2 regions of the Pseudomonas sp. GW822-FHT07A10 genome follow, and region 1 is predicted to be linked to the other one. Evidence: riboswitches for the same ligand, from Rfam matches in the RefSeq annotation. Region 1 holds a riboswitch; the other holds the start of a gene.
The links. A riboswitch is a leader RNA that binds a small molecule or an ion and turns the genes downstream of it on or off. The one in region 1 is predicted to bind cobalamin.
Positions count from the first base shown of each region.

Region 2: another riboswitch for cobalamin. It lies ahead of AC1RL4_RS00130 (CbtB domain-containing protein); the one in region 1 lies ahead of cobO (cob(I)yrinic acid a,c-diamide adenosyltransferase).

Region 1 is NZ_JBXAKV010000018.1:96,816-100,216, reverse strand. It holds gene AC1RL4_RS25350 (cobyrinic acid a,c-diamide synthase CobB) at 1-1,011, opposite strand, end outside; gene cobO (cob(I)yrinic acid a,c-diamide adenosyltransferase) at 1,008-1,619, opposite strand; cobalamin riboswitch at 1,701-1,934, opposite strand; gene AC1RL4_RS25340 (hypothetical protein) at 2,089-2,673, shown strand; gene AC1RL4_RS25335 (PQQ-dependent sugar dehydrogenase) at 2,742-3,401, shown strand, end outside.
Region 2 is NZ_JBXAKV010000001.1:34,273-37,673, reverse strand. It holds gene cobW (cobalamin biosynthesis protein CobW) at 1-836, opposite strand, end outside; cobalamin riboswitch at 939-1,153, opposite strand; cobalamin riboswitch at 1,272-1,499, shown strand; gene AC1RL4_RS00130 (CbtB domain-containing protein) at 1,622-1,825, shown strand; gene AC1RL4_RS00125 (CbtA family protein) at 1,837-2,541, shown strand; gene AC1RL4_RS00120 (cobalamin biosynthesis protein) at 2,538-2,951, shown strand; gene cobM (precorrin-4 C(11)-methyltransferase) at 3,034-3,401, shown strand, end outside.

The DNA of each region.
Region 1 (3,401 bases):
ACCCTCGACATCGGTCAACGAGTCCAGCAGGTACAACATGCCGCCACACTCGGCCAGCAACGGTTTGCCCGCCGCGTGGTGATCGCGAATGGCGGTCAGCATTGGCGTGTTTTGTGACAACGCCACATGGTGCAATTCAGGGTAACCGCCCGGCAGATAAAGGCTGTCTGCCGCCGGCAACTCGCGGTCGCGGATCGGCGAGAAGAAAGACAACTCGGCGCCCATGGCCCGCAGCAGATCCAGGCTCGCGCCGTAGGTAAACGCGAAGGCTTCGTCCCGGGCCACGGCAATCCGCACACCGGCCAGCAACGGTTCGGCGGCGATCACTTCAGGTGCGGCGAATTCCACGGCCGGCGGCAACGCCACATCGCAACTGCTGGCCAGCGAGGCGGCGGCTGCATCGAGGCGCAGATCGAGATCATTCAATTCGCTGGCCTGTACCAGACCGAGGTGCCGACTCGGCAATTCGATGCCGGTCTCCCGGGACAACGCGCCGTACCAACGCAAGCCTTCTGTCAGACTGCCTTCGAGCAATTGCGCATGACGCAGGGTGCCAACCCGGTTGGCCAACACACCGGCAAACGGCAAATCCGGCTGATAGCGCGCAAGCCCCAGGGCCAGTGCGCCAAAGGTCTGCGCCATCGCGGTGCCGTCAATCACGCCGAGCACCGGCACACCAAAATGCCGCGCCAGGTCGGCACTGGACGGTGTACCGTCGAACAGCCCCATGACGCCTTCGATGAGGATCAGATCGGCTTCGCCAGCGGCTTCCCACAACAGGCGACGACTTTCCTGCTCGCCGACCATCCACATGTCCAGTTGATAAACCGGCGCACCGCTGGCGCGCTCGAGAATCATCGGGTCGAGAAAGTCCGGGCCGCATTTGAACACGCGCACCTTGCGCCCCTGATTGCGATGCAAACGGGCGAGCGCGGCGGTGACGGTGGTCTTGCCCTGACCGGAGGCCGGCGCGGCAATCAGTACCGCCGGGCATTGACGTGGTTGATTCACAACTCGACGCCTTTTTGCGCTTTGATCCCGGCCTGGAAAGCGTGCTTGATCATGCCCATTTCGGTGACGGTGTCAGCCAGTTCGATCATCTCCGGTTTGGCGCCACGGCCAGTGACCACCACATGCTGCATCGGCGGACGGGCCTGCAAGTCGCTGAGCACCTGATCGAGATCGAGGTAGCCGTGCTTGAGGGCGATGTTCAATTCATCGAGTACCACCAGGCCAATCGACGGATCGCTCAACAGTTCGCGGGACACCGCCCACGCAGCTTCGGCGGCGGCGATGTCACGCTGGCGGTCCTGGGTTTCCCAGGTGAAGCCCTCGCCCATCACATGAAAACGCACCTGCTCCGGAAAGCGCCGGAAGAACAATTCCTCGCCGGTGCTGCTGCGCCCCTTGATGAACTGCACCACGCCGCATTGCATGCCGTGGCCCATGGAGCGCGCCAGCATGCCGAACGCCGAACTGCTTTTGCCTTTACCGTTGCCGCTCAGCACCAGCAGCAGGCCGCATTCATTCGGCGAATTGGCGATGCGTTCGTCGATCACGGCTTTTTTGCGCAGCATGCGCGCCAGATGGCGTTCGTCACGATCAGGGGTATCAGTCATGGGGGAGCTCTCCGTTGAGGCTGGATAACGGCGGGCAGGCACAAGAATAGACGGCAAGAAGCCTGGCATCGCCCACCGTGATGCCGCTGAATGGATCAGGCCGGTCTCCGGGCTCATGAGCGGCGCGGGGCCAACTGCGCGCCTTCCCATGTCGACAGTCGACACAGTGGCTCAAGGCACAGTCTTCACTCATTTACCGTTGCGGGGGCAGCGCCGGGATCGTGATCATTCTTCGCTGGAAGAAATCCACTCACCGGCTTCCCTGTTTCACTCTGTCGACCAAGGCCACAGAGCACCTGAAACAAGCCGCGAAGGTTAGAGGGTTGGGGGTGGAGCGTCAATTAAAGACGGGACGCCTTCCGGCGAATAACTGCCGCCGATCAATTATCTGACGCCAATCTTGTGCCACACTGCCAGCAGTGATATCAAAGAGCCACAACCTCATAACACAATAACAAGGGTGAGCCACATGCAAGGCATGATCATCAGCAATCCGAAGCTGGAATTCCTGCGCCCGGTGCTGGAACGCTGGTTTGACTGTATCGACCGCTACAACGCCGTGCGCGGAGATAACGATACGCCTTACTGGTACGACGAAAACGCCAACCTCGGCCTGCTCTCTGCCGCAGCCTGGATGGCGGAAATGGTCACGCTGCAGCAAACACCGTCGCGCAAACAGACCGAAGAAGGCGAACGCAACGCCCGCGCCGATCTGTTTATCGCTACCAGCGAAGAACGCGCTTACCTGCAGGCCACCCAGCGCTGGCCACGGGTCAATAGCTTGAACCTGACCCAGGCACTGGCGGACATCACCAGCGACGCGAAGCGCATCAGCTACGCCAGCGACCTGAAACTCGGCTGCCTGTTTGTCGCCCCACAAAAAGCCCAGCACAGCGCTACCCCAGAAGAACTCCAGGACATGCTCGACGACCTGCAAAAGGAACACACCTGCGCCGTGGCCTGGTATTTCCCTTACGCCTACCGCAAATTGCGCAATGAAGCCGGAAACTACCATCCGGGGATCGCCGTGCTGTTCAAGGAGGCCCGCGGCTGACCGGTTGAACCATCGGGTGTTTACGCTTCTCTATGATTACGTCAATGCATTCATAGGGAAGATCAGTAATGCGCAAACCCCAGCTCATTTTCATCATCGCGCTCGCCGGGGGGCTCGCCGCCTGTGGTGAAACCTCCAGCCTGCAAGTCTCGGACGGCACCGGACCGTCGCCCAAGCTGCCGGAACCGAACAAAACCCTGATCCCGACGGTGAACATCGCCCCGGCGATCGGCTGGCCTCAGGGTAAAAAACCCGTCGCCGCCGCAGGCACTCAAGTAGTAGCGTTTGCCGAAGGCCTCGAACACCCACGCTGGCTCTACGTGCTGCCCAACGGCGACGTACTGGTGGCCGAAACCAACGCGCCGTCCAAATCCGATGACAGCAATGGCATTCGCGGCTGGATCATGGGCAAAGTCATGGGCCGCGCCGGAGCCGGCGTCCCCAGCCCGAACCGCATCACTCTGCTGCGGGACAAGGACCACGACGGCGTCGCCGAAACCCGCACGGTGTTCCTGGAAAACCTCAACTCGCCTTTCGGCATGACCCTGGTTGGCAAAGACCTGTATGTCGCCGACACCGACCGCTTGCTGCGTTTTCACTATGAAAACGGCGAGACAGCAATCAAGTCACAGCCAATCAAAGTGGTCGATTTGCCGGGCGGAACGCGAAATCACCACTGGACCAAAAATGTCATCGCCAGCAAGGACGGCAGCAAGCTGTACGTCACC
Region 2 (3,401 bases), on a different contig from region 1:
TCCATCAGCAGGCTTTCGTCGGCTTGTGGCAGCTCGATCGAGATGGAGTCGAACGCGTCATGGTCGTGATCGTGGTCGTCTTCATCTTCGTGGTGGTGATCGTGATGGCTGTGGCGGCTGTCGATGTGTTCTTCGGAACCGGCACCAAGGCCGATCAGCACGTCCAGTGGCAAGCGACCGCTGCTGGCTTCGATGACTTTCACCGCCGGTGGCAGCTCTTCGGCGACTTCCAGGCGCACTCGGGCCAGGTCTGCGGCGCTGATCAGGTCGGCTTTGTTGAGGATTACCAGGTCGGCGCTGGCCAGTTGGTCGGCGAACAGTTCGTGCAGTGGCGATTCGTGGTCCAGGTTCGGGTCGAGTTTGCGCTGGGCATCCACTTGATCCGGGAATGCAGCGAAAGTGCCGGCAGCGACGGCCGGGCTGTCGACCACGGTGATCACCGCGTCAACGGTGCAGGCACTGCGGATTTCCGGCCACTGGAAGGCTTGAACCAAAGGCTTTGGCAGGGCCAGGCCCGAGGTTTCGATGAGGATGTGGTCGAGGTCGCCGCGGCGCGCAACGAGTTCGCGCATCACCGGGAAGAATTCTTCCTGGACGGTGCAGCACAGGCAGCCGTTGGCCAGTTCGTAGACGCGGCCGCTGGCCTCTTCTTCGGTGCAGCCGATTGAGCACTGCTTGAGGATCTCGCCATCGATGCCCAGTTCGCCGAACTCGTTGACGATCACCGCGATGCGACGGCCCTGGGCGTTGTCGAGCATGTGCCGCAACAAGGTGGTTTTGCCCGAGCCGAGGAAGCCGGTGACGATGGTGACGGGGAGTTTGGCCAGTGTTTTCATCGGATGCCCTTTGGCAAGGTGGCGGGCATACGGGACGACAACCGGCAACGCGGGGGCGCGTGCCTGAAGAGTTCGCCACCGGATCACCCCGCCCGGTTGAAAGTGAGAATCTGTGTCGAGGCAGGTCTCCTGGCTGACGGTGTGCCCGGCGGGTCAGCCTGGCATTCGCTGCGCCTTCCCGCGAGCCCGTTGCACAGGGTTTGCAGTGGCGTGGCAGCGAACATCACCGTTCACAGTTGCGGGGGCAGCCGCGGCATCGACCGCGTTCCCTTCTTAGCTTCGACAGACGCCGAAGAACCTCGAAAGCGCAAGGCTACGCATCGTGTGGGGGCGGGTCAATCACTGCGCACGCCACCCGCACTTACAAAGAGCCAATCATTTTGGTATTCAAGTGAGAACCCCTGCCAATTGACTCCCCGCCCTCGCCCATGCTCTCCTACACGCCTTGTTACGGGTGCCCTTCACAGGGTGAAACGGGAAACCGGTGAATCATGTGCTTTACTCTAAAGCCATGTCAGTCCGGTGCTGCCCCCGCAACGGTAAGCGAGTGAAGCGTCAGATCCACTGTGCCGGCCATACGGCATGGGAAGGTGATGTTTGCAGGTTCAGGCACAAGCCCAGCCCCTCGCGAGCCCGGAGACCGGCCCGCAACACAAAGTGACTTTTACGTTCACTGAATGACAAACCCGCGGTGGGCGGGCGCTGTTCGAAATCTCTGCGAGCCCTTGGCGTGCGGAGGTTTTCATGCGCTCTATTCACCCGCTGACAGACCAGAGGGAAGCGCCATGACGATCATCAGCAGCACCGCCAGCAACACCGACAAGAGCATCGCCAGCACCACCACGACCCTGACTCAACGCCTGACCGCCGCCGTGTGTGCGTCGATCCTTGGCGCCAGCCTTGTGTATTTCGCCGGTTTCTCGCACATCGAAGCGGTGCACAACGCCGCGCACGATACCCGTCACAGCTCCGCCTTTCCGTGCCATTGAGACCTGCTGAGATGATCAAGCGTATTGCGCAAACCGCAGGTTTCACCGGGCTGCTGGCCGCCCTGCTATTGACCCTGCTGCAAAGCTTCTGGGTCTCCCCGCTGATTTTGCAGGCAGAGACCTACGAAAAATCCGAGCCGGCCGCTGTTGAAATCCACGAACACGCCGCGGGCGCAGTCGCTCATACCCACGATGCCGAAGCCTGGGAACCGGAAGACGGCTGGCAGCGCGTGCTGTCCACTACCGGCGGCAACCTGGTGGTAGCCGTCGGTTTCGCCCTGATGCTCGCCGGTCTTTACACCCTGCGCGCACCGACCAAAACCTCTCAGGGCCTGCTTTGGGGCCTGGCCGGTTATGCGACGTTCGTGCTGGCTCCGACTCTCGGCCTGCCGCCTGAGCTGCCGGGCACTGCCGCGGCTGATCTGGCGCAACGGCAAATCTGGTGGATCGGCACTGCCGCGTCCACGGCCGTCGGCATCGCGTTGATCGTGTTCAGCCGTCACTGGCTGATGAAAACTCTCGGCGTGGCGATCCTGGCCGTGCCGCATGTGATTGGCGCACCACAACCGGAAGTCCATTCAATGCTGGCGCCGGAAGCCCTGGAAGCGCAATTCAAAATCGCTTCGCAGCTGACCAACGTGGCGTTCTGGCTGGCCCTGGGCCTGATCAGCGCCTGGTTGTTCCGCCGCAAAAGCGATGGCCATTACAGCGCATGACTGACGTCAGCTCTGCGCCGACCCTGGTGGTCGGCCTGGGCTGCCAGCGCGGCTGCCCCGTCAGCACGCTGCGGGCGCTGCTCGATCAGGCGTTACAGGCCCATCAAATCGGGCTCAGTGAGATCAAGGCCTTGGCCAGCATCGACCTGAAGCGCGAAGAGCCTGGCCTGATCGAACTGGCCGAACAGCTGGCATTGCCGCTGATGTACTTCAGCAGCGAACAATTGGCGACCTATCAAGCACAACTGAGTCACCACTCGGACATCGCGTTTGAACGCACCGGTTGCTACGGCGTGGCGGAAAGCGCTGCGTTGGCCCTGGCCGAACAATTGGCCCAGGCACCGGCAAAGTTACTGATTCCACGACAAAAATACGCCCAGGCCACCCTGGCATTGGCCAGCGCCGCGTAAAATCCCCGATAATCCCTGCCCTCGATCATGAGCATTCTTCATCTGAAGCATGCCCAGCACCTATTTCTGACAGGAAACGACGATGACCGTCTACTTCATTGGCGCCGGCCCCGGCGACCCGGAACTGATCACCGTCAAAGGCCAGCGGCTGATTCGTAGCTGCCCGGTCATCATCTATGCCGGCTCCCTGGTCCCCGCCGCCGTTCTGGAAGGCCACCGGGCCGAACAGGTGGTCAACAGCGCTGAACTGCATCTGGAACAGATCGTCGAGCTGATCAAGACCGCCCACGCTAACGGCCAGGACGTGGCCCGGGTGCATTCCGGCGACCCGAGCCTGTACGGCGCGATCGGCGAGCAGATTCGCTACTTGCGTGAACTCGACATCCCTTTCGAAATCATTCCCGGCGTCACCGCCACCGCCGCCTGCGCGGCCCTTTTGGGTGCCGAACT